Regions from separate parts of the Clostridioides sp. ZZV15-6383 genome, predicted to be linked through region 2. Evidence: riboswitches for the same ligand, from Rfam matches in the RefSeq annotation. Region 2 holds a riboswitch; each other region holds the start of a gene.
What was found. A riboswitch is a leader RNA that binds a small molecule or an ion and turns the genes downstream of it on or off. The one in region 2 is predicted to bind FMN.
Positions count from the first base shown of each region.

Region 1 (10,665 bases), on a different contig from region 2:
AAATAGAGCAGACGCAGAAACTAGAAATTCAGTAGTAGAAAAAGTTGCTGAAAATACAGAAATAGAAATACCAGAAGTTATGATACAACATCAAATAGATAATATGTTAAACGAACTTAACTATCAATTACAATATCAAGGATTTGGATTACAACAATTACTAGATATGACTGGTAGAACTATGGAAGAATTAAGAGAAGAGAGAAAAGAAGATGCTAAAAAACTAGTTAAGTCTTCTCTAGTATTAGAAGCAATAACTAAAGCTGAAGGAATTGAAGCAACAGAAGAAGAATTTAAAGCTGAGTTAGAAAAAATGGCTTCTACTTACAATATGGAAATAGAAAAAATAGAAGCTTCTTTAAGAGATGCTGACAAAGAAGATATAAAAGGTCAAATAAAAATAAGAAAAACAATAGATTTACTAGTTGAGAATGCAACAATAGCTTAATAAAATAAACGCTAACTAATATAGTTGACGTTATAGAATGTTTAGTATATAATGATTTGCAAATATAATTTAGTTAAATGCGTATAATAATTTACAGTAGCTTACAAAAAGCTACTGTAAATTATATAGAATAAAGGGGGTATGAAACCATGGCATTAGTACCTGTAGTTGTTGAACAAACAGGAAGAGGAGAAAGATCTTATGATATTTTTTCTAGACTATTAAAAGACAGAATAATCTTCTTAGGAGATCAAGTTAACGATGCCACAGCAGGGCTTATAGTAGCACAGCTATTATTCTTAGAAGCTGAAGACCCAGACAAAGATATACATTTATATATAAATTCTCCAGGAGGAAGTATAACTTCTGGAATGGCTATATATGATACTATGCAATACATCAAACCAGATGTAAGTACTATATGTATAGGTATGGCTGCTTCTATGGGAGCATTCTTGCTGGCAGCAGGAGCAAAAGGAAAAAGACTAGCACTACCAAATAGTGAAATAATGATACATCAACCATTAGGTGGAGCTCAAGGTCAAGCAACAGACATAGAAATTCATGCAAAGAGGATTTTAAAAATAAAAGAAACTTTAAATGAGATATTATCTGAAAGAACTGGTCAGCCATTAGAAAAAATTAAAATGGATACTGAACGTGATAACTTCATGAGTGCAATAGAAGCCAAAGAATATGGTTTAATAGATGAAGTATTTACAAAGAGACCGTAGATAGAGAGAGGTGTTAATATGTCTAAATATGAAGAAAAACGACAATTAAAGTGTTCATTCTGCGGTAAAAATCAAGATCAAGTAAGAAGATTAATTGCAGGTCCAAATGTATATATTTGTGACGAGTGTGTTGAACTTTGTGACGAAATTATTCAAGAAGAGATAGAAGATACTATAGATGAAGATACTACATCTTTACCAAAACCAAAGGAAATGATGGAGATTCTAAATGATTATGTAATAGGTCAAGAAAAAGCTAAAAAAGCTTTATCAGTTGCAGTTTATAATCATTACAAGAGAATATACAGTAAAAAATCTAGTAGTAAAGATATAGAAATTCAAAAGAGTAATATACTTTTATTAGGGCCAACAGGTTCTGGGAAGACATTACTTGCTCAAACTCTAGCAAGAACATTAAATGTACCTTTTGCAATGGCAGATGCTACATCATTGACTGAAGCTGGATATGTTGGAGAAGATGTTGAAAATATACTTTTAAAACTTATTCAAGCTGCTGATTTTGATATAGAAAAAGCTGAAAGAGGTATAATATATATAGATGAGATAGACAAGATTGCAAGAAAATCTGAAAATCCATCTATAACTAGGGATGTTAGTGGTGAAGGTGTTCAACAAGCACTTCTAAAAATATTAGAAGGTACTGTTGCAAATGTTCCACCACAAGGAGGAAGAAAACATCCTCATCAGGAATTCTTAAAGATAGATACTACTAATGTATTATTTATATTAGGTGGAGCTTTTGATGGATTAGAGAAGATAATTCAAAAACGTGGTGGAGATAAAACACTAGGTTTTGGAGCTAAAATAGAAAGTAAAAAAGAATTAGATTTAGGTAAGTTATATGAAAAAGTACTTCCAGAGGATTTATTAAAATATGGTATAATACCAGAATTTATAGGAAGAATACCAGTTTTAGCTACTTTAGAATTACTGGATGAAGATGCACTAATGCAGATATTACAAGAACCTAAAAATGCTCTGGTAAAACAATATAAAAAATTATTAGAGTTAGATGATGTTGAGCTAGAATTTGAAGAAGGTGCTCTTCGTGCAATAGCTAAAAAAGCTATAGAAAGAAATACAGGAGCTAGAGGGCTTAGAAGTATAGTTGAAAGTGTAATGATGGAAACTATGTTTGAGGTACCATCTAGAGATAATATAAAGAAGGTTATAGTAACAGAGAAATCTGTGAACGAAGACTCAGTAAATCCTATCATAGTACTTAAGGATCAAGAGGAAAGTGCATAAGATGATGAAAAGGAGCTTTAAAAGCTCCTTTTTTTATGTTAATATGCTAAATATAAATTAGATATCAGTATTATAAAAATGTGAGTAGTATACCTAGAATACCAAAGACGAATACAATTGCAATAGAACCAATTTTTCCTTTATATAAAAGATAAAATGATGCTATAAATGCAATTATTCCATATAAATCCCAATTAACTTCTTTGGCAGATGAAAAAGCTGCTGCTAATATGAATCCTAGAGTAATTGGTCTAAGAACTATCAATAAGTTTTCCACTTTTTTATTGTTTTTGAACTTAGAAAATAACTTTGATATAATAGTTAGACCTATTAACGCAAAAATCGTGACACCAACAGTTGCAGCTAGAGAACCAAAGAAGCCAGCAGTCTTAAATCCTACAAATGTAGCACTATTTATTGCTACAGGACCTGGTGTAGATTGTGATATAGCAAGTAAATCCAAAAATTCTTGATTAGTTATAAGGTGGTATTTAGATATAAATTCTTGCTGAATAAATGGTAACATAGCATACCCGCCACCAAAACTAAATGCTCCTATTTTAAGGAATATTAAGAAGAGTAGTGTTATTTCTGACATAGACTATATACACCTCCTCCAATTATTAAATAAATAGGACTTATATTGAATACACCAACAGATAAAACTGCTATAATTAATAGTAGTATGTTAGTTTTAGACTTTGGCAGTTTCTTAAACATGCTTGTAAAAGAATACAATATAAGAGCTATTACAACAGGCGCAACTCCTTTAAAAAATCCATCTAAAATTTTAGATGATGAATTTTTAAAATACAGATACGATAAGACTAAGACTATACAAAATGATGGTAAAGCAGAACCTAAGGTACATATAAGAACTCCTGGTATACCATAAAGTTTATATCCTAATAATACAGAGATATTAACTGCCAGTACTCCAGGATAACTTTGAGCTATGGATAAATAATCAATAAATTCTTCCTGCTCTAAAAGTTTTTGTTTGTTTACAAGTTCATCTTGTATAAGAGGAACCATAGCGTATCCACCACCAAATGTAAACGCACCAATTTTTAAAAAGGTTAAAAACAATTTCAACATAATAGAAACCTCCAAAAGATAAATAACATCTAAGTATACTAATATTAATATTATATCATAATAAAATAATAATATAGTATGATAGTATTCTAAGAATTTATCATTAATGTTGAAAATTAACTTGTTCGAATATATAATATTAAAAGCAAAATAATTAGACTAGAAAAGGAGTAATGTTGATGGAACAAAATTATACTAAAATAGATCATGAATTACCATTAATTCCTCTAAGAGGATTAGCTATATTTCCATATATGATATTAAATTTTGATATAGGAAGAGAGATATCTCTTAAAGCTTTAGACCAAGCCATGATGGATGAAGAGCTTATATTTTTAACATCTCAGAAAGAAGCTGAGGTAGATGAGCCAGGAGAAGAAGACTTTTATCATGTGGGAACAATCTGTAAAGTTAAACAAATGATAAAATTACCAGGAGATACAGTTCGTGTTTTAGTTGAAGGTGTATCAAGAGGTAGAGTAAAAAAAATAGAACAAGAAGAAGGGTATTTTAGAGCAGTAATAGAAGAAATAGTTTTTGACAGTGATAATCTGGATAGTGAAACAGAGGTTGAAATCGAGGCATTTGTAAGAAATGTATTTGATGCTTTTGAAGAATATATAAATATTGGAAACAGGGTATCTCCAGAAATATTGATATCTTTAGCGGATATAGAAGATGTAGATAGATTTATAGATACAATAGCTGCAAACATATACCTAAAATCAAGTCAAAAGCAAGAAATATTAGAAGAATTTGATATCAAGAAAAGACTTGAACTTATCTATTCTATATTATTAGAAGAAATAGATATATTAAAAATAGAAAAGAAGATAACTTTAAGAGTAAAAAAACAGATGAATAAAGTTCAAAAAGAATATTATCTTAGAGAACAATTAAAGGCTATACAGAAAGAATTAGGTGAAGAAGAAGATATAAATTCTGAAGCAGATGAATATAGAGAAAAACTTAAAAAAATAAAAGCACCTAAGACAACTAAGGAAAAAATAGAAAAAGAAATAGATAAATTTTCAAAGATATCTTCAATGTCTCCAGATGTATCTGTAAGTAGAAACTATTTAGACACTATATTCTCATTGCCATGGAACAAAGAGACAAAAGATAAATTAGATATAACTAAGGCAAAAGATATATTAGATGAAGACCATTATGGGCTAGAGAAAGTTAAAGAAAGAATATTAGAGTATCTAGCTATAAGAACTCTTGCTAAGTCACTTAAAGGTCCTATAATATGTCTAGTTGGACCTCCAGGAACAGGAAAGACATCTATAGTAAAATCAATAGCTAAAGCATTAAATAGAAAATTTGTAAGAATATCTTTAGGTGGAGTTAGAGATGAAGCAGAAATAAGAGGTCATAGAAGAACATATGTAGGCTCAATTCCAGGAAGAATAATTAATGGAGTAAAAGAAGCACAAACAAAAAATCCTGTATTCTTATTTGATGAAATAGATAAAATGGCAGCAGATTATAAAGGTGACCCAGCTTCAGCTATGCTAGAAGTGTTAGACCCAGAGCAAAACAAGGATTTTGTAGACCATTACTTAGAAATACCTTTTGATTTGTCAAAAATACTATTTGTTACAACAGCAAACAGTTTAGGTAATATACCAAGACCATTATTAGATAGAATGGAAATAATAGAAGTATCTGGATATATAGAAGAAGAAAAACTAAATATAGCAAAGAAATATTTACTTCCAAAACAAATTAAAGAACATGCTTTAAAAGAAAACTTTATAAAAATGGATGATGAAACTTTAAGAAGTATAATAAACCATTATACAAGAGAAGCTGGCGTAAGAACATTAGAGAGAACTATTGGTAAAATTTGTAGAAAAATTGCAAAAAAATATGTTGAAGACCCAACTCTTGAAGAAGTTGTTGTAAATAAGTCTGACCTAGAAACATATCTTGGAAAAGACATGTTTAAGTATCAACTTGCAGAAGTTAATCCTCAAATAGGACTAGTAAATGGTCTTGCATGGACAGCAGTAGGTGGAGTTACACTTGAAGTAGAAGTAAATGTGCTTAAAGGTAAAGGGGAAATTGTATTAACTGGAAAACTAGGAGATGTTATGAAGGAATCTGCTAAGACAGGTATCTCTTATATAAGGTCAATAGTAGACAAGTTTGATATAGACCCTGATTTTTATAAGACTAATGATATTCATATACACATTCCAGAAGGGGCTGTTCCAAAAGATGGACCATCAGCTGGTATAACTATGGCCCTTGCAGTAATCTCAGCACTTACTAAAAGACCTGTACCAGGCAATATAGCCATGACAGGAGAGATAACTTTAAGAGGTAGAGTATTAGCAGTAGGAGGAGTTAAAGAAAAATTATTAGCAGCTCATAGAGCTGGTATAACAAAAGTATTAATTCCTAAAGAATGTGAAGCTGATTTAGATGAAATACCAGAAAATGTAAAAGAGAAAATGGAATTTGTACTTGTAGAGCATATGGATGAAGTATTAGAACAAGCTTTATTAAAGAGTGGTGAAAAAAATGAAAATTAGAAGTTCAGAGATAACTATGAGTGCTGTGAATAAATCACAGTATCCAGCAGAAGGTATCCCAGAGATAGCATTGGCTGGTAGGTCAAATGTTGGAAAATCATCAATAATAAACACATTGCTTAACAGAAGAAACTTTGCTAGAACTAGCCAAACACCAGGAAAAACTAGAACTATAAATTTTTATTTAATAAATAATGAGTTTTACTTTGTGGATCTTCCAGGCTATGGATATGCAAAGATAGCTAAGTCTGAAAAAGAAAAATGGGGAGGTATAATGGAAAGGTATCTAGAAAGTAGACAAGAGTTATGTTCTATATTCCTACTTGTAGATATTAGACATGAGCCTACAGCAGACGATAAGCTTATGTACGAATGGATAAAGCACTTTGGATATAACTGTGTAGTTATTGCAACTAAGGCAGATAAAATATCTAGAGGACAATATCAAAAACACATAAGTATAATAAGAAAAAAATTACAAATGGAAAGTAGCGAAAAAGTAATTCCTGTTTCTTCGTTAAAAAAGACTGGTGTTGAAGAACTCTGGGAAGAAATTGTAAATCAATACAATCAACATGGATATGATATAACAGTAGATTAAATCTAGAATGTTAAATGTTGATATAAAATTTATTTGAATAATAAATATAATATAATAGTAAGTTAGTTTTAATTGTATCAATATTAAAATATAGGATGCCTCAAAATGGCTTTAATGGTCATTTTTTGGCATCCTTATTGTTTATAAACAATGAAAATCAGTAATTTGTTGCTAAATATTAATAAAATCTAGTAAAGTATAGTAAAATTAGTATAAATTGGCTTAATTAAAAAATTATTGACTTGTATAGTCATCAATAAATCATAGTTAAGAAATAGATTTATCTGTTTTTCTCATAAATAAAATAGTTAATATAAGTCCTATAAAGCATACTGCTGCTGCAATCCAATAAGATTGATTGCTAGCTATAACATAGGCTGATGTATGACTTTTAAACTTTTGATTGTATGTAAGGCTTTGTGCAAAAAACCACTAAAAAATGCTGTTCCAAGAGCAAATGACAAATTACGAACAGTTGCAAGAAAACTGCCTCCATATCCTTTTTCATTTGCGGGGAATGCATTAGAAACTATACCAAGTCCAGTTGCCATTAAAATACTTGCTCCAACTGCTTGAAATATTCTTGAAGAAATCAATGTTGATTAAACAACAAAAAAAGCACCTACATCTTAGGTACCTTGAATGTGTCTAATTTCATGAATAAATACGGTAGTTGAAGGATTTGTATAGATTGCTCATGTAAAATTACATAAAGATACTCATATACTATTTTCTTCTACCATCCAGATTTTACTGTCGGCTTTGGAATCTGACCAAATTATGCCATAAGGCTCGTGGGCTTTTACCGCCGATAGGGAATTTCGCCCATTTCTGAAGAAAAACAGATGTGTTTTGTAATATTATTTTAACATAAAATTAGAATAGAGACAATTGGATTTAAGTAATATGCAGCTATATTAAAATACAAACACTTAAATTATATTTATAGATAAAATCTAAATCATATTATGAGAATCTATAGTAATTAGATAAGATTAACATGTTATTAGTATTAGATAATAAGTTTTAGATTTATCAAAAGCATAAAGCTGTAACAAAACTCGTATAATATTAATATCTTAATTAAGAGATATTGTAAATTATGAGGAGGCGTTAATATGGAAGGAAAGGTAAAGAAGGCATTTCCGGGTGGAAACACATCACAAGGCTCATATTCTTTTTTTGACTATATAATTCCTGAAAATGTAAAAAGAGTTTTTTGCTTAAAGGGTGGACCTGGAGTAGGAAAATCCTCACTTATGAAAAAAATTTATAAAGAATTTTTGCATAGAGGATACGACATTGATTTATATCACTGCCCTTCTGACCCAAGTTCGTTGGATGGTTTAGTTATAAAGAAATTAGGCGTGGTACTTATGGATGCAACTGCTCCACATACTATGGACCCAAAGCTACCTGGAGCTTTGGATGAAATAATTAATTTAGGCGATTACTGGAATACAGAAGAGTTAGAAAAAAATAGACAAGAAATATTAATTTACGATAAAGATATTAGTAATTCATTTAAAAGAGCCTTTAAGTTCTTAAAGTCGGCAGAACCAATCTTTAGAGATATAGAGGAAAAATATTCTGATTGTATGGATTATGGTAAGGTGAATCTACTTACAGAAGAATTTATAAAAAAATTGTTTGATGGAGTTGAAAGTACAGGAAATTTAAAAAGAGAAAAGCATTTATTTGGTTCAGCTATAACTCCTGTAGGGTGTTTGGATTATACAGAAAACATTTTAAAAGACGTAAAGAAGGTTTATTATTTAGCTGGAGAAATAGGAACTGGGAAGACTACACTATTAAACAAAGTATATAAGAAAGCTATTGAAAAAGGTCTAAATGTAGAAGTTTATCATTATCCACTTATTCCAGAGAAAATTGAAACTGTACTATTAACTGACCTAGATATAGGCATAACTATAAGCACAACTTTTAAAGACGAAGATGTGATTGATTTAAATCAATTTTTAAATAGAGAAAAATTACTTAAATACGAAGAAGATATTAAATTTGATGAAAAAGTTTTAGATGATTTAATTTGTTGGGCAGTGTTAAATCTTAAGAGAGCTAAGTCTAAACATGATATTATAGAAAGTTACTATAGCCCTAATATGAGATTTGATGAAGTTGGAAAGTTAAGAGACAAACTAGTTAAAAGAATTTTAAAATATGAGGAAAACTTATAAACACATATGTTTAAAATGAATGTTGATTATAATATAATTTTTAGTAAATTGGTGTAGCTTTGAAGCTATGCCATTTTACTTTTTTTGATAAAAATAATTATTAATAATCCCTAAAGCACTTATTTGTTTTTTCATGATTATTATCTTCTTTTCTAATTTATGTTTTTTTATAATATCACAACAATGTTTATTGAAAGTTTATATATAATTTTAAGAACATCTAAAAATACATATTCGATATTGGTAAATTAGTGATAGGAGTTCGATGTATGATATTATATACTAAAGATGAATTTTAATATATAACTTTGATATAATAAGCATATGTAAATGTTTAATATTTGATTAAAGAAAATTATCATATAAAAATAAATTTGTAAGGAGCAATACAGTATGAAAAAACAATATGTGTTTATAATACTAGCAAGTACTCTTTTAGGTATACTTGTTGGAACCATATTTAGAGATTATAGAAATGAAGAAACAGTTTATACAAGTAAGGATAAGTCAATAAGAAAAGAAATAAAGATGACAAGAAAATCTATAAAAGAATTAACAAAAGAAAAAGTCAAGTTAGATAAAGAAATTAATTCAATAAAAAAAAATCAAAAAAATTCTGAAGAAATATCAGAAATAGAAACTCTTAGAGATAGTCTATCATATTCAGATGTGAAAGGTAGCGGAATAATATTAAGTATAGATGCTATAGATGAAAAAACAGGGAACATAGCTAATAGTATAGACTATAATAAAATTCTTGTAAAAGTTATAAACGAGTTAAAATTAAATGGAGGAAAGTACATAGAAATAAATGGTCAAAGAATTAATCAGTATTCAGAAGTTGTACTTGCAGGAAGCCATATAAATATAAATGGAGTTCCTGTAGCACAACCATATGAAATAAAGTGTATTGGGGATAAATATAAGCTATCTAGTTATGTAGATAAAGGTAGCAAGTATTTAGACAGCATACAAACTACTTATCCAATGAAAATAAGCATAAAAACTGAAGAAAATATCTCTATAAAAAAGATGAATATACCTAATAAATTAAAGTATATAAAGGGTGATTAAGATTATATTAGAGGAAAGCAGTTTACCAATGTTAATACCAGAAAAACTTGCAAAAAAATATAATGTGTTTCCAGTGGAATTTCAAGATGATAATTTAGTTGTAGAAATAGAAGATGAAGATATATATGCTCTACAGGATTTGAGATTAGCCACAGGTAGAGAAATTATATTGAAAAAGGAGAAAAAAGAACTTATAAGTGAGAAGATTGAAAAATATTACAATAGCTTTGAACTTGATGAGGATTATGCAAAAAAATTATTTGAAAATCTTTTAGAAAAAGCTATAAAAGAAAACGCAAGTGATATACATATAGAACCATTTAAAGAGCATTTAATAGTGAGGATGAGAGTAGATGGAGAACTAAAGGAAGTGTCAAAGTTTTTAATTGATGTCTATCCATCATTATCTACAGTTGTAAAGTTGAAAGCTTCAATGGACATAACAGAAAAAAGGCTTCCTCAAGATGGTAGAGTGGATATAAAGTTAGGTGGTAATCTAATTGACATTAGAGTTTCATCAATACCAACTGTATATGGTGAAAAAATTGTTTTGAGAATACTCAATAGAGATACTTTTTTAAAAGACAAACTAGAACTTGGCTTTTCAGAGGAAGCTATAAAATCTATAAATCGTATAATAAATAAAAAAGCAGGAATATTATTAGTGACAGGTCCTACAGGTAGTGGAAAGACTACAACA
Region 1 is NZ_JAGWCV010000013.1:29,958-40,622, forward strand. Features, by position in the region: gene tig (trigger factor) at 1-448, shown strand, start outside; gene clpP (ATP-dependent Clp endopeptidase proteolytic subunit ClpP) at 598-1,182, shown strand; gene clpX (ATP-dependent Clp protease ATP-binding subunit ClpX) at 1,201-2,451, shown strand; gene KGF42_RS07030 (chromate transporter) at 2,522-3,049, opposite strand; gene KGF42_RS07035 (chromate transporter) at 3,037-3,549, opposite strand; gene lon (endopeptidase La) at 3,729-6,092, shown strand; gene yihA (ribosome biogenesis GTP-binding protein YihA/YsxC) at 6,082-6,693, shown strand; gene KGF42_RS07050 (hypothetical protein) at 7,059-7,289, opposite strand; FMN riboswitch at 7,421-7,536, opposite strand; gene KGF42_RS07055 (ATP-binding protein) at 7,812-8,891, shown strand; gene KGF42_RS07060 (DUF881 domain-containing protein) at 9,285-9,965, shown strand; gene KGF42_RS07065 (GspE/PulE family protein) at 9,958-10,665, shown strand, end outside.
Region 1: it holds a riboswitch for FMN, as region 2 does, so the genes downstream of both, KGF42_RS07050 (hypothetical protein) here and KGF42_RS08875 (ECF transporter S component) in region 2, are expected to answer to the same signal.

Region 2 (10,665 bases):
CTTTGGTTGCATCTACTGCACAAAAATTCATACAATCACTATGCTTTCTCATATTTTACACCCCTTCATACTCTGTTCTAGCAATTACTTCATCTTGTATTGGTTTACCTAATTCACACCAATATTGAGTAAATCCAGCAACACGTACCATTAATTGGCGATAATTGTCAGGATTTTTTTGTGCATCTTTCAATGTTTCTGAATCTACAACATTATATTGAATATGGAATCCACCTTTTCTTAAATAACTTCTTGTTAAATCTAATAATTTTTTAGTACCTTGTTGTCCTTTTATAGTTGTCGGATGAAGTTTTAAATTCATCTGAGAATTTTGAACTACTGCTTGGTCCCAAATAGTTGCAGACTCAAATAATGCATATACACCATTTTTATCTGTTCCTGCATATGCAGAAACTGAACCATCTGAATATGTTGTTCCACTTAGTCTACCATCTGGAGTAGCCAAAGTAGCAGCTCCTTGTGGTCCATGTGTAGAAACAGATATTTGGCAAGGATACATCTTCTTAGCATATAAAGATTGTGCTTCTTCACATACTTTTGATAACCATACCTCATAGTTTTTAAGAATATTATCTGCATATAAATCATTATTTCCATATTTAGGTGCATCAAGACAGGCCTTGTAAATAACATCATACTTACCAGTTTTATCTACTTTTACTTGGTCTGCCATAGAATAATTTCCAACTTCTAATGCATCTTTAAATCCAAAGTTATTTAATATAGCATCCTTCATTTCCTCTATTGTAAACGCTTTGTCATCATATACAAGTTTTTTAAGCGCTGCAAATGAATTAACCATAGTAACAGTACCACAAGTTTCTACATTTAATGTTGCATTATAACGATACCCCATATTTCCTATATGTTGACCTTTGTCTAAACAGTCTGGTTTTAATAGTGAATTTATTATAGAAGTATCAAATTTTCTCCATATATCTAACTCAATATTGTTTGCTCTTTCTAAAACATTTATTGCTTGTTTATAATAATCTTTAAATACTTCTATAACTTCTTCATAAGTATCTAATGGCTTATTATGAGGTTCAAATACTTGTATATTCATACGATGGTCCTTACCATTCATAAGAACAAGTTCTAAGATTTTAGGATTAGCTATAAAATGGACTCCAGAGCCAGCAGATTGTCCTGCTCCACCTGCAATAGAGTATGTTTTTCCATTTAAAATCAATTGTTTCCAACATCCTGGAGATGTTTCCAAACATCCGCCTAATGCAAATGCTCTTGCTTCCTCAACAGTCATACCTTCCTCAGCAAATTGTTTCATCATAAATGTTGTTCCATTTGAGTTATTCACCCATGCTGGATAACCAGAACCAAGCTTTGTACATTCAGCAGCTTTCATTAAGAAATCTTCTGGAAGCTTTTCATCATATAACATAGTTAAACTAGGTTGAGGAGTTCTACATCTCATACTTGCTTCTAATAATAACTCTTCTAATTCGTTAGCTCCTGTAGAACCATCTTCTCTTAATCCACCTATAGATAAAGTATTAAATGTATTTCCTGATAATACTCCTCCATTTACACCTGCTGAAGCAAAACAGTCAATACAAGTGATTTTTATCCTATAAAGCTCCAATAATTCTATAACCTCTTCTTTTGTAATTATTCCTTTTTCTATATCTTGTTCATACCAAGGATATAAAATTTGACCAAAACGACCTATAGACATACCAGATATAGCATCCTCATTTACTGATGCTATATGAATTGTATAAGTCAATTGAATGGCTTCTCTAAATGTACGAGGTTGTTTATGTGCAATATGTTCTAATATTTCCACTAAATCTGAATATTCTTTTTTAGCTTCTAAATCCGTCTCTATACTTTCTAAATATTTTGCATGCTTTGCATAATTTAAAATCCAAGTTTGTAATCCTTCAATAACTTGAATAACAGCCTCATAAAAATATAGACGGTCCATTCCAATAAGCCCATCTCCAGATGCATTTCCTGCAACTGCTTTTTTACATTCCATTGCCATTTCTATAATTCCATCTAATCCATAATTTAAAGGATAAAAGTAATTTATAACTTCTCTACCTTGAGGAAGTGTATACCCTGAATCGAACATACAAATAAGTGTACTCATTAAATTTTCTTTCAAATCATAATCTGGCATCATTTTTTCATAGTGAAAACCTAAATCTTCAACGGATTTTCCAACCCATTCCTTAGCCATTTTTACAAGTACAGGTACTTCTTCTTTTCTCATTCCAAATTTACCAGCTATTGAAACAACATTTCCAAAGCTTTCAGTTACATTTCCCCCACCAGAACCAAATTTTGTAAGTTCATCTGCTGTGTTACTAGCTAACTTCTTCGCTTCTTCCTTCATTTGTTCTCCTTGAGCCACGAAGAAACTTTCACTTACCCAAGGCATTGGGAATGACCCTCTATAATGTCGTGTTTTTTGCATTACTATCTTTTCACCTGGTATTATATTTGGAGTCATATGGGAAAAAGCAGCTTTAAGAGCTTTAGCTCTTCTAACTACTGGTATATCACCATCTGATTTTCTATATTCTCTATTATACCAATATGGAAATTCCATATCAGCTGTAGATAATGTATTGTAGTATACATTTAATAAATCGTCAGCTCTTTTACTTGCTTTTTTTTCATTAAATTCATTTAAATTTTCTTTATTCTGAAAATTTGACTTAATATTTTTTGCTTCCAAAATACTTCTTATTTTCTCTTCTTTACTTTGACTCATTTCTTCCCCTCCTTAATATTTCTATAATTAGTATAAAACTTTTTTACAATGAAAAAAAAGGGCACATTACCCACTTTTTAAAATAATCCTTCTACAAAAAAATAAAACTTGAAGCAAATTCAAACCATAAATAATATTTATATCCTAAACACATTGAAATTCATCAGAATATAAAGGTTATATATAGTTTTACTTCAAGTTTTAATATATACTGAACTTATTTTATTATATTTAATTTTACTTTTATTTATTGTTTTAAAACAATTTCTTAATATATTTATAAATTTGGTTCATATTACTGATTTATCTTTAAATTTGGAACTGCATTTAGACTCATATCATGTGTTTTACCATTTATAAAATTATAATATCCTGCACACCCTATCATGGCTGCATTGTCTGTGCATAAAATTAGAGGAGGATATTTAACAACAATACCACTCTCTTTTGCAAGCTCTGTTATTTTAGCTCTAAGACCTGAATTAGAAGCAACTCCACCAGAAAGAGTTATGATATTATAGCCTTTATCTTTTACTGCTTTTAATGCTTTAGTAGTTAAAACTTCAACTACAGCCTCTTGAAAAGATGCAGCAACATCTTCAACTACTATTTCTTCATTTTTCATCCTTTTTCCATTTAGATAATTTAATACAGAAGATTTTAGACCACTAAAACTAAAGTCATAGCTATCCTCTTCTAAATAAGCTCTTGGAAATTCTATAGCATACTTATTTCCCTTTTTAGCTAAATTATCAATAATAGGCCCTCCTGGGTAACCCAAATTCATAGCTCTTGAAATCTTATCGAAGGCTTCTCCAGACGCATCATCTCTTGTCTTTCCTAAAATTTCATATTTACCATAATCTTTAACTTCTACTAAATGAGTATGACCTCCAGATACTATCAATGTTATAAAAGGAGGTTTCAAGTCCTTATGCTCTATATAATTTGCACTTAGATGACCTTCTATATGATTCACTCCTACAAGTGGAATATTCAAGGTATATGCAAGTGCCTTAGCATAAGATAGACCTACTAATAAAGCTCCTACTAATCCAGGTCCATATGTAACTGCAATATGGTCTATATCACTAAATCCTATATTTGCTTTGTATAAAGCTTCTTGAACAACTATATCAATATTCTCCACATGTTTTCTTGAAGCTACCTCAGGAACTACACCGCCAAATTTTTTATGTGTCTCTATTTGAGTAGAGATTATGTTTGAAAGTACTTCTCTACCATTTTTTAAAACTGATGCAGCTGTTTCATCACAACTACTTTCTATAGCTAATGTTATTATATCACTCATAAACTCTACACCTCTTTTAATTGGTTCCACATTATAATTGCATCTTCTTTATTATCACTGTAGTATTCTTTTCTTATTCCACCCATTTTAAATCCATATTTTCTATATAAATTTTGTGCTATTTTATTTGATGCTCTAACTTCTAATGTCATAGATGCAATATTATTATCTTTACATAAATCAACTATGCCTTTTATTAACTTGTCCCCTATTTTTTTACCTCTATAGTCACTATGAACAGCCACATTATTTATATGGCCTTCATCAAATATAAGCCAAATTCCCACATATCCAACAATTTTTCCATCTAACTTAGCTACTATATACCTTGCGACTTCATTAGACAACTCTTTTCTAAAAGACTCTTTTGACCAGTAATCTTCAAAACAATTTTTTTCTACTTCAAAAACTTCATCTATATCTTTAATGGTCATTTCTTCTATTTTTATATCATCTGCTATTAATTTTGTATTATCTTTCATTATTTAGCCTCTTCATTTTTTCATCATATTGTACTTCAGCTTGAGATTTTCTGATATACATAGGATTTATTGTATAACAAGTATGTACATCTATATTTTTATTATATTTATTTAGTGCTAGAGAACATAAGCTTCCTGCATTAGATACATTATGAGCTTGTGAGAGTATTTTTATATTTTTTATATTCTCTAGCTTATCTTTATATTTGTATACAGCTTCTCCAACTATTATAAATTCTTCGTTACTTGATACAATTTCATCCACTAAAGTATCAAATTCTACAACATCAACACCATCTAATTCTATCAGCTCTCCATTTTCAAACTTGTATTTAGCTGAATAAACTTGATTTTTTTGTGCATCTAATATACAACATATCTTTCTATCACAGAAATTCATGTTATTTGCTAGAGATTCTAAAGAATTCACAGCTATTATTGGTATATTATTTACATGAGCAATAGCTTTTACTGTGGCCATACCTATTCTAAGACCTGTAAATGAACCTGGCCCTATACATACAGCCAATAAATCCATATCTTTTATACTTAAATCACTTATGCTTAACATATTTTCTATCATTGGCATAAGCTTTTGTGAATGTGTTGTTTTGTTATTCACTGTAAACTCACATATTAAGTTATCATCTTCAACAACTGATACACTTGCTGCCATAGAAGATGTATCCATACCTAGTATTTTCATTATTTAGTCAGCTCCTCAACTATCTCTTTATAAACCTCTCCTTTTGGAGTTAATATCATTTCTCTTCCTTCATCCTTATATCTCAATTCTATATTTAAATATTCTTTTGGAAGTATCTCTTCTATTAGATTAGCCCATTCTATTATACAAATTCCATTTGAATTTATATATTCATCATATCCAATATCATACATTTCATCACTACTAACTATTCTATAAACATCAAAATGATACAAAGGTATTTTCCCTTCATATTCATTTATTATAGTAAAAGTAGGACTTGTTATATAATCTTTTATACCTAATGAATCTGCCAAACTTTGTGTCATTGTAGTTTTGCCAGCCCCTAAATCTCCTACTAAACAGATAACACTACCTTCTTTTAAAAGTTTACCTAATTTATATCCTATTTCTCTAGTTTTATTTTCATTTTCTAAGTATATTTTTACCATCAATTCATCTCCATTTTGATATAATCGTCATGTGAATTTATATCACTGCTTAATTAATTATAGTATAAGCCTAGATTATTATAAAGTACTTGTATTTATCTTTTTTTATCTTTTACTATTGATGGCTTTATCTACACCTTATATACAATCGTCAATAGCAATTTTTACGTACTCTTTTGCTTTATAATTTTGCTTTAATGCTTCTTTACATATTCTCTCAGATTGCTCTTTTACATACTTAAGAGACTTATAATTCTCTTTTACTGCTTCAATACACATTCTTTCTGTTTGATTTTTTATATACATGAGCATCTTTCCATTTTGTCTTACAATCTCTATACATATATCCTCTGTATAGTTATCTATGTAACATAATACATCTTTAATATTGTATCTTTTATTTAAATATCTTATCGCATTTATACATATTTCTTCTGTCTTATTATTAACAAATTGTAGACTCCTGCCATCTTGTTTGACAGCTTCCATACATATTTTGTCAGTTTGTTTATTTACATATTGTAATGCCATACCATTTTGGCTTACAGATTCTATACACATTTTTTCCGTTTGATTTTGTACATATTTTAATGCTTTATAATTTTGCTTAATGGCTTCTATACATAATTCTTCACTCTGCTCTCTAACATATGCAAGACACCTGCCATCTTTTTTAATTGCTTCTAAACATATACCTCTTGTTTGAACATCTAAAGCCTTTAATATACTTACAACATCTATATTGGAAGAGTGTCTTATTGCTTTTATAATAAGCTCCTCTGTTTGATTTCGTACATACTTAAGTGCATTACAATCCTTTTTTATAGCTTCAAGACATAGATACTCTGTTTGTTCTTTTACATATTCAAGTGCTCTATAGTTGTACTTTATAGCTTCTAAACATATTTCTTCTGTTTGATTTTTTACATACTCTAATGCCTTATAACTCTGCCTTATAGCTAAAATACACATACCATCTGTTTGATTTTTTATATTTTTTAATTCACGATAATCGTACTTTACCCTTTCCATATTTTCAATATATTCATTAGTGATATACTTTAAAGAATCTCCTAATTTTGTATCATAAATACCAATATGAATATTTTCCCAATTACTATTAAAATAATACCCTTTATCATCTAAAAATAGTTTTTTTATTTTTTTAGATAAGCTCATGAATATACACTCCCATCATTATTAAATTAGTTACTATTAAAAATTTGATTATTAATCTTTATATATTTTTAATAGTAGCTTTATTTTTTGTTTATTATGAATTCGCTCTGTATATTGTAGATACCTTTTTCATATTTTAATAGTTAATCGTTTTAATTCTTCCTTTATTTTAAAAATTAAATTTGTCTAAATATTTCTTATTTTATATACATTTTTTGATAAATTAATAAAGCCATAATATATTTAATATATCAATCACAATATAGGACTGAAGTTACAAATAAATTATGGCTATTCAATACATTTAATTTTGAAATTTTATATTTTCTTGTCTAATTATTTTTTATTATATTTCCCATTTTTTTATAAAGTGGTACTGTTACTAAAGATATTATAACAGCCTTCAAGACATTAAATGGAGCTATAATCCAAATTACAAAAGTGAATAAATCATGAACTTGAGGATTTATAGCTGAACCTAAACCTATTATAGCGTTTAGTCCCATAAATTTACCATAAAATGGCAACATTACAAAATAATTTACTAATGAACCAATTATAGTCATAGCTATTGTTCCTAATACAAAACCAATCAACACACCTTTTAAGTCTCTGCTTCTCTTATATGAATAACAAAGTATCATTACATAAGAACCACCAATTAATATATTTGCAAATTCTCCTATTCCTCCAGTTGTTGTTGCTGTTATCGCTTGTAGCACATTTTTTACTACAACTATTCCAAATCCAACTAATGGTCCTAGAGACATTCCTCCAAATATTGCTGGAATATCTGATAAGTCTATTTTTAAGAAATCTGGAAATATACCTGGTATTGGTGCTTGAATAAACATTAATAAATAAGATATTGCAGATAAAATGGACATTACTACTAAAGTTCTTGTTGAAATCATATTTCCTCTTTTTGCTGTGTTTTGCATAATTATTTTCCCCCTAATCAATATGTTTATATTTTTTAGGAAAAACAAAAAACTCGAAGACCCTATCTTCGAGTTTTTATGGATATAGTTTAAACAAACTAAAATAAACTTATTTATCTTCCATAAATATCTTCTCTCATCCAGACTTTACTGTCGGCTTTGGAATCTCACCAAATCAACCACCTAAGTAGTTCGCGGGCTATACCGCCGGTAGGGAATTTCACCCTGCCCCGAAGATCTTCTTTGATTTTTAATTTTCCTTACACTCTTATATTAGTTAATTTTTTAATAATTGTCAAGTTATTTTTTCTCATATACTACTTTGCCATTTATTATAGTGTAAAGTACATTACTTTGAATCTCCAGTGGAGAATTATCCCAAATTACTATGTCTGCATCTTTACCAACTTCTATAGAGCCTACTCTATCTTCTATCCCTAAAATCTTAGCTGGATTTATTGTAATTGATTCTATTGCTTTTTCTTCTTTCATACCATGTTTGACTGCAATACCTGCACAGATTGGAAGATATTGAACTGGTATTACTGGATGGTCTGTCATTATACATACATTAAGACCTGCATTTGAAAGTATTCCAGCTGTATTAAATGTCAAATTTCTAAGTTCAAATTTAGACCTTTCTGATAAAGATGGACCTACTATTACAGGAAATCCTTCCTCCATTAATTCATCTACAATAAGATGACCTTCTGTACAATGGTCTAATGTAAGTTTTAAATTGAATTCTTTTGCAATTCTTATTGCTGTAAACATGTCATCTGCTCTATGAGCATGTGCCTTGAAAGGAATTTCTCTTCTTAAAACAGGTATTAAACTTTCCATTTTTATATCGTATTCAGGCTTTTCACAATCTTCTTCATCATTACTTTCATACATATCAATATCTTCTAGATATTCTTCTGCTTTTTTTAAATTTTCTCTAATCAATGCTGCTATAGCCATTCTAGTTTGAGGAGATTTATCATCCTGACCATAACAACTCTTTGGATTTTCTCCAAATGCTATTTTAGATGCAACTGGATTTTTTATTACCATTTTATCAATTCTTTTTCCATATGTTTTTATAGCTATACATTGACCACCCATAACATTTGCACTTCCAGGAGTTGTACAAACAGAAGTTATTCCACCTTCAAAGGCTTCTTTAAAAGTCCTATCCATTGGATTGATTCCATCTATAGGATTTAGTTGTGGTGTTATTGGGTCAGTTTCTTCATTTCCATCTGCTCCTTCAAACCCTATACCATCTTCCCACAAACCTAAATGAGTATGTGCATCTATAAATCCAGGAAACACAAGTTTATCACTAGCATCTATTACATCTACATCCAAAGGTGCTATCAAATCTTTTCCTATTTCTATTATTTTTCCTTCTTCTATAAGGATATCTCCATGAATTATCCCATTTGTTATGGTATTTATTTTACCATTTTTTATAAAAACCATTCATTTTCCTCCTGATTTTCAAGACTATCGTACTTCTTTTTAACACTATTTTCTTACAAAATACTTTTACATTTTTTAATATTTATATATTCTATGAATCGTGTTTACAGACATAGAGTTTGGTCATTATAATCATACATAAACTTATCTACTTTTTCATTGATAAGGCGACTCTTTTTTTATTTAAGTCAATTCCAATGACTTTTACATCTACTATATCACCTACTGTAACAATACTCATAGGGTCTTTTACAAAGCTATTACTCATTTCTGATTTATGAACTAATCCATCATTTTTTATTCCAATATCTACAAATGCACCAAAATCTACAACATTCCTTATTGTACCTTTTAAAGTCATACCTTCTTGTATATCTTCAATTTTTAAGACATCTGTTCTAAGTATAGGTTTTATACCTTCTTCTCTCGGGTCTCTTCCTGGCTTCTTGATTTCAGCTATGATATCTTTTAAAGTAACTTGTCCTACTTCTAGTTTTTCACTTAATTCTTTCAAGCCAATCTCTTTTATTTTTTCATCTATTTCTTCTATATTTTTATTCTTTACATCATCTAAAGAGTATCCAATTATCTCAATCATTTTTTTACATATGTCATAACTTTCAGGATGCACACCTGTATTATCTAGTGGATTTTTGCCCTCTAAAATTCTCATAAATCCAGCACATTGAGTAAATGCTTGAACTCCCAGTCTTTTTACTTTTTTCAGTTGTGCTCTTGATGTAAAATCTCCATTTTCTTCTCTATATGCTATTATATTTTTTGCAATGGTCTTGCTTATTCCTGCAATATGTTCTAGCAAAGAGTATGATGCTGTGTTTAAATCTACTCCAACACTATTTACAGAATCTTCAACAACTCCATCTAGTACTTCTTCTAGTCTCTTTTTATTTAAGTCATGCTGATATTGACCCACACCAATACTTTTAGGGTCTATTTTTACAAGTTCTGCTAATGGGTCTTGTAATCTTCTAGCTATAGATATAGCTCCCCTTATTGATACATTTATATCTGGATGTTCTTCATTTGCAAGTTCAGATGCTGAATAAACAGATGCTCCAGCTTCACTAACTATAACATACTGTACTTCTCTATCTATCTCTTTTATCATTTCTGATACAAAAGTCTCTGATTCTCTGGATGCAGTCCCATTGCCAATTGAAATTATATCTATATCGTATTTTTCAATCAATCCTTTTAAAACTTTCTTTGCTCCTTCTACATCATTTTGAGGGTCTGTTGGATATACGGTTGTATAATCTAGTAGTTTACCATTTTTATCTACTACAGCTATTTTACATCCAGTTCTAAAAGCAGGGTCAAATCCCATAACAACTTTGTCTT
Region 2 is NZ_JAGWCV010000018.1:47,384-58,048, reverse strand. Features, by position in the region: gene hpdC (4-hydroxyphenylacetate decarboxylase small subunit) at 1-52, opposite strand, end outside; gene hpdB (4-hydroxyphenylacetate decarboxylase large subunit) at 56-2,764, opposite strand; gene tsaD (tRNA (adenosine(37)-N6)-threonylcarbamoyltransferase complex transferase subunit TsaD) at 3,060-4,076, opposite strand; gene rimI (ribosomal protein S18-alanine N-acetyltransferase) at 4,082-4,558, opposite strand; gene tsaB (tRNA (adenosine(37)-N6)-threonylcarbamoyltransferase complex dimerization subunit type 1 TsaB) at 4,548-5,264, opposite strand; gene tsaE (tRNA (adenosine(37)-N6)-threonylcarbamoyltransferase complex ATPase subunit type 1 TsaE) at 5,264-5,716, opposite strand; gene KGF42_RS08880 (DUF4116 domain-containing protein) at 5,855-6,895, opposite strand; gene KGF42_RS08875 (ECF transporter S component) at 7,228-7,836, opposite strand; FMN riboswitch at 7,961-8,078, opposite strand; gene KGF42_RS08870 (amidohydrolase) at 8,137-9,303, opposite strand; gene KGF42_RS08865 (Tex family protein) at 9,452-10,665, opposite strand, start outside.

Region 3 (10,665 bases), on a different contig from region 2:
GTGAAAGCTTTATAGATGTATTTGACGTAAATACAATACATCTAGGATGCAGCAAAGAATGTAAATCTATAAAAAAATGTTGTAAGAGAAGGGAGAAATAATAATGAAAGTATGTATACCAGTAGAAGAAAATAAAGGGTTGGATAGCAAACCATATGGGCATTTTGGTTCTGCTCCAATTTTTGTTGTGTGTGATTTAGAAAGTGGAGAAGTTAAATCTTTAGATAATGGAGATTTAGACCATGAACATGGAAAATGTCAACCATTAAAAGCATTATCAGGTACAGCTGTAGATGCAGTAGTAGTTGGAGGGATAGGACAAGGAGCTATAGTTAAATTAAGTGGCATGGGAATAAAAGTTTACAAAGCAGAAGCTGATACTATAAGTGCTAATTTAGACCTACTTAAAGATGGAAAATTAGTAGAGTTTCCATCAAATCATACTTGTTCACATGATGGATGTGGACATCATTAAAAACAAAATAGCTGATGAAACATATGCTTCATCAGCTATTTTATTCTTTTAAAACTAAAATTTAGCTTTTTATGATTTTGGATAGTGTCTTTGGTAATGTCTAAAGTTTACAAATTTACTACTTTTAGATTTTTTTTGTATGTTTTTCTATATAGTCAATATCATTTAGTATGTCATTAAGTTCCTTATTAAGTGTTTTTAAATCATCACCATCTACATTGTAGTTTAAAAATAATTCTTCTACATTATCAATGATAGAATTGACTTTTCTAGTAACTTCAACAAAGGTTTTAAAGTTACTACTATTCTTAGCATTTAGAAATTTTTTTAAATCCTTTGATATAAATGATACTATTTCATACTCATCATTAAACAGGCCTCTACCAATAGGATATGGTTCAATTCTTTGTAAAAAATATTGATCTTTAGCATTAATATTATAAGTATAAGATACTTCCCAACCGTCTCCTAAATCAAACTTGATAAAATACAATGTACTACTTACTTTTGATATTTTTGTGGCTCCAAGCTGTCTTAAGAGAACTTCAATTGAATCTCCTTGAACAGTATTAATATTCATATATACACATCCCCTTTAGTATTATTATACTATATTTTTTAAAATTTTATAATTAAATAAACAGTAGATATAATAATAGATATAATCATAAGTGGAAAACCTATTTTGAAATACTCTTTAAAAGATATAGGATGCCCATGTTTATTGCCTATGCCTGCTAGTACAACATTAGCAGATGCTCCTATTAGTGTACCATTTCCTCCAAGACAAGCTCCAAGAGATGTTGCCCACCACAATGGCATTACATCAATTCCTTCAGCTTGCATAGTCAAAATAAGTGGAATTAGTGTTGCAACAAATGGAATGTTATCTAAGAAAGAAGAAACTATTGCTGATAACCATAATATCAACAACATTGTAAATACAAGATGTCCTTCTGTAAGTCCAATCAATGCTTGAGCCAATTTGTTTATTATGCCAACTTCTACTAATCCACCAACTACTACAAATAATCCCATAAAGAATAAAATTGTAGACCATTCAATACCTGCCATAATTTCATCTACATCTTGTTTTCCTATGAGAAGCATTATAGATGCTCCTGTTAGTGCCACAACAGAAGAGTCTATATGGATTGTGCTGTGGAACATAAAACCTAAAAGTATGAATGCTATTAATATAAGGCTTTTTATAAGTAAAGGTTTATCTTTAACAGATTTTTTTTCATCAAGTTTTAATATTGCAATCTTAGATTTTTCATTTACAACAAGTTCTTTTCCATAAATAAATTTGAAACATATTATAGTTATAGCAAGTATTACTATAACAACAGGACCTAAATTTATTACAAAATCCATAAAACTAAGGTTAGCAGCACTACCAATCATAATATTTGGAGGGTCTCCTATAAGAGTAGATGTTCCTCCTATGTTTGAAGCTAAAATTTGTGTTATTAAAAATGGAACTGGGTTGAGTCCCAATATTTGTGTAATAACTATAGTCATTGGACCAATAAGTAAGACAGTTGTAACATTATCTAATACAGCTGATAAAATAGCTGTTATAATAGCAAAACAAATCATTATCTTCCAAGGGTCACCTTTAGCTTTCTTTGCAGTCCAGATAGCTATGTATTCAAATAGTCCTGAATTTTTGACAACAGCAACAAATAGCATCATACCAACTAATACACCAATAGTATTGAAATCTATATGGCTTAATCCTTCATCAAGTGTAAGTATATTGAATATTATCATTAATAGTGCACCACCAACAGCTGCTACAGATCTGTTTACCTTTTCTGTAATAATAGCTGCCATAACTATTAAAAATATACATATAGCTATTATTTGTTGAAATTCCATAATATAAGTACCTCCATTTGTATTATTTTGTGTCTAATGCTAGTACTATATATAGTATTACTTTTTTATTGTTTTTTCAATGGATGTATAAAAGTATATTATTTAACAAAATTTTTGAAAAATTGATAGAATTTAAAGAAAATTTTTGTTATTTAAATAAATTTTAAAATTATTCTATTACTAATAATATTAAACGACAAACGAAAAAATATACCATTAAAAGTAGAATTTATTATATCTAATAACAATTATAAAATATTAAATATATATATTATAAAAGTAATAAAAAAGGTTGAATCTGAATATAAAACTGCAATATATTAAAAAAATTATTCATTTTAAGCCTTGTAATTTGATTTTATAAATATTATAATTAAATTAATGAATTTTTAACAAGGAATTATTCATTTTTTTGATTTTAAGATTTATTGAGAAAACAAAATTAAATAGGGGGGGTAATTAATATAATGGATTTTTTCAATGGTATTTTAACTAGTATTAATAATGCAGTAGTATTTGTAAACAATTACTTATGGTCTTACATCTTAATTGTAATGTTAGTTGTAATTGGTATTTACTTTACTATTAAAACAAATTTTGTACAATTCAGATATTTTATAGAAATGTTTAGACTTCTAGGTGATGGTACAGCAAATAAAAATGCAAAAAAAGAAGGAAAAATATCTTCATTCCAAGCATTTTGTATAAGTACATCTTCAAGAGTTGGGACTGGAAATATAGCTGGAATAGCAATTGCAGTAGTAGCAGGAGGACCTGGTGCTGTATTTTGGATGTGGCTTATAGCATTGATTGGTTCTGCTTCAAGTTTTGTTGAGAGTACATTAGCTCAGATTTATAAAGTAAAAAATGGTCAAGCCTTTAGAGGTGGACCAGCATATTATATGGAGCAAGGCTTAAATAAAAAATGGATGGGTGTTTTGTTTTCAATACTTATAACTATATGTTATGGTTTTGTATTTAATGCAGTTCAAGCAAATACTGTTTCACTTGCATTTAGTAATGCATTTGGAATAAGTAAAATGACTATGGGAATAGGTCTTGGAATATTAACTGCAATAGTTATTTTTGGTGGAGTGCATAGAGTTGCAAAAGTTTCTGAAATAATAGTTCCTGTATTTGCAGGATTATATATATTAGTTGCTTTATCTATAGTTGCAATGAATATAACAGAGATACCAAGCGTTATAGCATTAATAGTAGAAAGTGCATTTGATTTTAAAGGAATGGCAATTGGTACATTTATGGGAGTTGTAATGACTGGAGTAAAGAGAGGTCTATTTTCTAATGAAGCAGGTATGGGTAGTGCTCCTAATGCTGCTGCAACAGCACATGTAACTCATCCTGTAAAACAAGGTCTAATTCAATCTTTAGGTGTTTTTACAGATACTATAATAATATGTAGCTGTACAGCATTCATGGTATTATTATATTCAGATTATGCTAGTAGTGGAGCAACTGGAATTGAATTAGCTCAAGAAGCTTTAACTCATCATATAGGACCAATTGGAAATATATTTATAGCAGTTTGTATATTCTTATTTGCATTTAGTTCTATAGTAGGCAATTACTATTATGGTGAATCAAATATGGAGTTTATGAGTGAAAGTAAGACTAAACTTAATATATTTAGAGTTTTTGTCGTAGGTATGGTTTTATTTGGTTCACTTACTCAAGTAGATGTAGTTTGGAATCTAGCAGACTTATTTATGGCATTGATGGCGATAATAAACTTAATAGCAATAGCACTTTTAGGGAAATATGCCTTTATTGCTTTAAAAGATTATACAAGTCAAAAAAAATCAGGAATAAAAGACCCTGTGTTTATTGCAGATGAAATAGAAGGTCTAGAAAATGTATCAGAGTGGCATAGTGAATTACCTGAGGAACATTTAGGATAAAAAAATAGTATAAAATTATGAAATCATTTTGAAAGACTAGATGATGTATATACTTTATATGAATATAATATTTAATTAATTTATATTACTGGAATTTTTAATTCCAGTAATATTTTTTATTATGTGATTTAGTTTTATTAAAAGTTTTTATTATTGAAGATAGATTATTTATTATAGATTTTATCTTTAAGTTTATTCTCCAAAATACTATATAATTAAATCCTGTAAATTATCTTCAAAGCTTTCTAGATAATCACAAAATAATCTAAACTCTTCTATAGTTTTGATTTCTTGCAAATTCCTCAAATCTATCATTATATTACTGTATTTATGCAACATAAAATTCATATCATACATTTCACATTTAACAAATCCATCTTGATAAGTATATTTATAAGGTTCATATTTTGAAAAATTTGACTCAAAATATTTTATTTTAGCATAGCACAATTTATGTATATTGAACAAAAGTGCAAGCATAGATTCTTTAACTGCAAACTTGTGTGTGAAGTATTTTATAGTGTGGTATTTATCATGTCTAAACTCCCAAATTAAATTCTCATTTAAAGTAAGAGAATATTTTTTTATAAGCTTACGTTTATCTAGTGTTAAATCTTGTATAGAATATGTTTTCATAATTTATTCTCCTCATAAATATTTAATAAGTACCAATTAAATCATAGTGTTTTATTATTACTTACTCTTAATTATATTGTATGGTAAATTAAAAAAATAATAAAATAGATAATTAGTATAGTATTAATACATGTTATAAATAAAAACAATAACCTTAATAGTAATCTATATAGCTTTGTGGTATTTTATACTTAGAGTCATATTTTTAATTATTTTAAGATTTTGAAAGTAGATTTGATGATTAGTATATAATTTTAGAGGAGGTATGCAAATTGTTCAGTAAGAAGTGGAGGAGTTGAAATGGTAGTATTTAATCTAGAGCTTTAAATAGGTTTGCCATTTTATCTTTCTTAGTTTTTAGATATAGCTTATTAAAGTCATTAATTTCTTCATTAATAGGAACTCTATTTTCAATCTTTATTCCATATTTCTCTAATTGATTTATTTTATCAGGGTTATTACTTAAAAGGTTTATGCTTTTTATATTCAGATTTTTTAGTATTTGAGCAGACATATAGAAATCTCTCATATCTTCTTCAAATCCAAGCATCAAATTTGCTTCAACAGTATCATAACCTTCTTCTTGAAGTTTATAAGCTTTAATTTTATTTAAAAGACCAATACCTCTACCTTCTTGTTTCATATAAATTAAAACACCATTTCCGTTTTCTACAATTTTCTTCATAGAAGATTCTAATTGCAGTCCACAGTCACATTTTAAAGAGTGGAACACATCACCTGTTAAACATTCAGAATGAAGTCTAACTAGAGTATTTTCTCCATTTATATTTCCATAGGTAAGAGCAATATGTTCTTCATTTGAATAAGTATCTCTATATCCTATGATTTCAAAATTACCATATTTTGTTGGAAGAAAAGCACTAGATACTTTTTCTATAGTAGTTTCATTTGTTTTACGATATTCTATAAGGTCTTTTATAGTGATGATTTTTAAATTATGCTTTTCTTTAAAAATCATTAAGTCATCAACTCTTGCCATTGTACCATCATCTTTCATTATTTCACAGATAAGGCCAATTTCTTTAAAACCTGCAAGTCTAGCTAGGTCTACTGAAGCTTCTGTATGACCATCTCTAACAAGAACTCCACCAGTTTTTGCAATTAAAGGAAAAATGTGACCAGGAGTTTTGAAATCTTTACTTGTAGAATTCTCATCACAGAATAATTTTACTGTTTCAGCTCTTTCATATGCAGATATACCAGTCAGTGTATCTGCACTATCTATAGTAACAGTAAATGCTGTTTGAAATGTATCTGTATTTTCTCTAACCATAAGAGGTATGTTTAAACTTTTAAATTTCTTTTCAGTAGCAGGTAGACAAATTAGACCTCTGCCATATGTAGCCATAAAATTTATTGATTCAGGAGTAGCCATCTCAGCTGCCATAAGCAAATCTCCTTCATTCTCTCTACTTTCATCATCAACTACGATTACCATTTTCCCATTTCTTATATCTTCAATAGCTTCTTCAATAGTATTAAACATGCAATTCACTCCTTTATTATTTTTAAAAACCGTTTTTAAATAAAAAATCTTTATCTATATTTGATTTATAATTACTACTATTAGAATTTAATTCCTTGTAGTTATTAATTATAAAATTATTAACGTACTTTCCAATTACATCACTTTCTAAATTAACGAAGTTTCCAATATTTTTTGTTAAGAGAGTAGTGTTAAATTTAGTATGAGGTATAATAGAAATCTTAAATATTTCATCATCCAAATATGATATAGTTAAACTCACACCGTCAATAGCAACAGAACCTTTAGGTATTATTGCTGATAAAAGTTTTTTATCAGGTCGTATGCTTACTAAAACTGCATTTTCATCTTTTTCAAACTTGCAAATAGTACCTTTACCATCAACATGACCTGTCACTATATGACCACCAAATCTTGAAGAAAGACTCATGGCTCTCTCAAGGTTTACCTTGTCATTTGCATTTAGTGAACCTAAATTTGTGGAACGAATTGTTTCCATCATAACATCTGCTGTAAATTCATTTTTCCCAAGATTTGAAACAGTTAGACAAACCCCATTTACAGCTATACTATCTCCAAGATTTGTGTCATCCAATATTTTGTTTGATAGTATGGTTACTTTTCCGCTTTTACCATTAGCAGTAATTTTTTTAAGTATTCCAACTTCTTCTACTATACCAGTAAACATTCTAACCTCCTATATACATGTATTCACAGAATTTAATTTAAAACATCAGATTCTATCAAAACATCTCCATCTATTAAAGTTACATTATTGATTACTAATTGTGTTGAATCTGATAGGTGTTTTATTCCTTCTCCAGAAACGAATGTAGGTGCATCTTTACCACCTATAATTTTAGGTGATAGAAATAATTTGACTTTATCAACTAACTTATTTCTAAATAAGCTATCATTAAGTGTAGCACCACCTTCGACTAGAACAGAATCAATGTTTAGTTCTCCTAATTTATGAATTACAAATTCCAAATCTACTAAGTTATTTTTTGAAGGAGAAATTATGACTTCAACATTATTTTCTTTTAACATAGATAATTTGTTACTGTCTTTGCAACATGTGAAAACTATAGTTTTACTGGTTTTATCCTTAACCAAATTACTATCAATTGGTAATTTTAGATGTGTATCTATTACTATTCTTGTAGGATGAGATACTTTTTTTTGATTAAGTCTACAAGTTAGTAAAGGATTATCATTTAAAACTGTATTTATGCCAACCATTATACTTTGGTATTTATTTCTGTATTTATGAGTTAGATATCTTGATGAATCATTAGATATCCATTTTGATTCTAGTGATTTTGTAGCAATTTTACCATCTAGACTCACGGCTGATTTTACAATACAAAGAGGTCTTTTGTTTTTTATGTAATAAAAAAATGCCTCGTTTAATTCTTTTGCTTCTTTTTCCAATATTCCCACAGTAACATCAATGTTGTTATCTTTCAATTTCTTTACTCCATTACCACAAACAAGTGGGTTTGGGTCTAATGTGGATATTACAACTCTCTTAATCTTATTTTGTATAATTTTATTTACACAAGGAGGTGTTTTTCCATAATGAGAACATGGTTCTAAGTTTACATAAAGAGTAGAATCTTTTAGACTTTGTTTAGCGCTGTTTATAGCATTTACTTCAGCATGATTAGAACCAAATTTTTCATGATATCCTTTGCCTATTACATCACTATCTTTAACAATTACACATCCAACTAACGGATTTGGATTTACAAAACCTTCTCCATTTTTAGCTAGTTCAAGAGCTTTTTTCATATAATAAATGTCTTTTTCCTTTTGATTCACAAAATTCAAAATATATACACCTCCTGTTTAATTAGATACTTTTTAAACAAAAAACCCTGAGAATTAACTCAGGGTTTAGAATAATCTACAATAAATTAATAAGTGTACAACAAAACTGCTCTACAAAAACACTTATTAAATATATCTTCTTCCATCCAGACTTTACTGTCGGCTTTGGAATTTAACCAAATCAACCAAGTTCTACCTTAGCTCGCGGGCTATACCGCCGATTGGGAATTTCACCCTACCCCGAAGATTAAGTATTAAATTTATATTTAGAATGTATCATAAATTATTTTACTTTGCAAACTATTTTTTTCAAAATATATGTTAATATATAATATAGAATGTTTATAAACTTTGGAATACCGCGATTGTGAATATAAAAATAAAAATTTGAACATAATCAGGAAAGAAGTCTAATTAATTTAAATTAGGAGAGAAATATATGAATGAAAAACTTTTAGAAATACTATCAAAATACTATGGATATACAAGCTTTAGAAAAGGTCAAGAGTCTATAATAAATTCTATTTTGAGCAAAAAAGATGTATTAGCTATAATGCCAACAGGAGGAGGAAAATCAATATGCTATCAGCTTCCGGCATTGATGTTAGAAGGAATGACAATAGTAATTTCTCCACTGATATCTCTTATGAAAGACCAAGTAGATGCTTTAAAAACTATGGGAATTAACGCTGCTTTTATAAATAGTTCACTAAGTAGCAAAGAATTTAATGAAATACTAAGTAATATTAGAAAAAATAATTATAAAATGCTCTATATTGCTCCAGAGAGATTAGATGCGCAGGAGTTTCTTGAACTAATAAATAATAACAATATAAGCCAAATTGCAATAGATGAAGCGCATTGTGTATCTCAATGGGGACATGATTTTAGGTTGAGTTATAGAAGGATTTCTGATTTTATAAAGAGTTTACCTAAAAGACCTATAGTTACAGCATTTACAGCAACAGCTTCAGAAGAAGTAAGAACTGATATAATAAATTTATTGTGCTTAGAAAATCCAGACTATTATATAACTGGATTTGATAGAGAGAATTTATCAATAAATATAGTAAAATCATCTAGTAAAAATAAATATATTTTAGATTATATTCAAAATCATAAAAATGAGTCTGGAATTATATATGTTGCGACTAGAAAGGAAGTTGAAAATATATATAATGGGTTATCTAAAAGAAATATATCTGTGTCAAAATATCACGCAGGTCTATCTAAAAATGAAAGAAGTAAAAATCAAGAAGATTTTATAAATGATGATGTAGATATAATGATAGCAACAAACGCATTTGGAATGGGTATTGATAAACCTAATATAAGATGGGTTATACACTACAATATGCCTCAAAGTATAGAAAATTACTATCAAGAAATAGGTAGAGCTGGTAGGGATGGAGAAAAAAGTGAGTGTGTACTTTTATTTTCTCCAGGAGATGTACATATACAAAAATATTTAATCGATATTGGCGTTGAAAATCCTGAAAGAAAATTATTTCAACATAAGAAGCTTCAATATATGATTGACTTAGTTTACAGTAATTCATGCTATAGAAAGACAATATTGAATTACTTTGGAGAAAACTATATAGATAATTGTAACAATTGTAGTAACTGTTTAGTAGAAGGTGAAATAGTAGATAAAACTGTAGATGCTCAAAAAGTTATTTCATGTGTAGCTAGAATGAAAAGAAGTTATGGTGTCACTACAATTGTAGATGTCCTTAGAGGGTCTAAGAATAAAAAGATTTTACAACTTGGATTGAATACTTTATCTACATATAACATTATGAGAGATTATTCAAGCGAAGACTTAAAGAATTTTATAAATACATTGGTTTCTCATGGTTTTTTAGATTTAGTGGAGACTTTAGGTAATGGAAATAGAGGGAGTTTTCCAACTATAAGATTGAATGAGATGTCTATGAAAGTTTTAAAAGGTCAAGTGAAAGTAGAATTCAAGGAAATTGTGATGACAAAATCATTAGAAGTTGAAAATGAGTTATATAGTGTTTTAAGAGAACTTAGACACTCAATTGCAAGTGAAGAAAGGATAGCTCCATATATGGTATTTGGAGATGGTACACTTAGAGCTATGTCTAGTAGTTATCCAGTTAATAAAGAAGAAATGCTAGATATCTCTGGAGTAGGAGAAATTAAGTATCAAAAATATGGTAAAGATTTTGAAACAGTAATTAAAGAATATGTCGAAAAAAATAACATTAATAAAAAAGATAAAGAAAAAAATGTCGATTTAGAAAGTGTTAATAGTGACTTCCTTGAGGTCAATACAGATAAAGCTTTATATGAAAAACTATTAGTCATTAGAGAAGAATATGCAACGAAGGAAAAATTACCTCCATACATGGTTTTAGCCAATAAAGCATTAAAAGAAATAA
Region 3 is NZ_JAGWCV010000030.1:22,797-33,461, reverse strand. Features, by position in the region: gene KGF42_RS12000 (ArsR/SmtB family transcription factor) at 1-101, shown strand, start outside; gene KGF42_RS11995 (NifB/NifX family molybdenum-iron cluster-binding protein) at 104-475, shown strand; gene KGF42_RS11990 (hypothetical protein) at 600-1,055, opposite strand; gene KGF42_RS11985 (ArsB/NhaD family transporter) at 1,094-2,359, opposite strand; gene KGF42_RS11980 (alanine/glycine:cation symporter family protein) at 2,827-4,278, shown strand; gene KGF42_RS11975 (hypothetical protein) at 4,486-4,914, opposite strand; gene KGF42_RS11970 (bifunctional 3,4-dihydroxy-2-butanone-4-phosphate synthase/GTP cyclohydrolase II) at 5,225-6,421, opposite strand; gene KGF42_RS11965 (riboflavin synthase) at 6,444-7,109, opposite strand; gene ribD (bifunctional diaminohydroxyphosphoribosylaminopyrimidine deaminase/5-amino-6-(5-phosphoribosylamino)uracil reductase RibD) at 7,142-8,254, opposite strand; FMN riboswitch at 8,385-8,506, opposite strand; gene recQ (DNA helicase RecQ) at 8,694-10,665, shown strand, end outside.
Region 3: it holds a riboswitch for FMN, as region 2 does, so the genes downstream of both, ribD (bifunctional diaminohydroxyphosphoribosylaminopyrimidine deaminase/5-amino-6-(5-phosphoribosylamino)uracil reductase RibD) here and KGF42_RS08875 (ECF transporter S component) in region 2, are expected to answer to the same signal.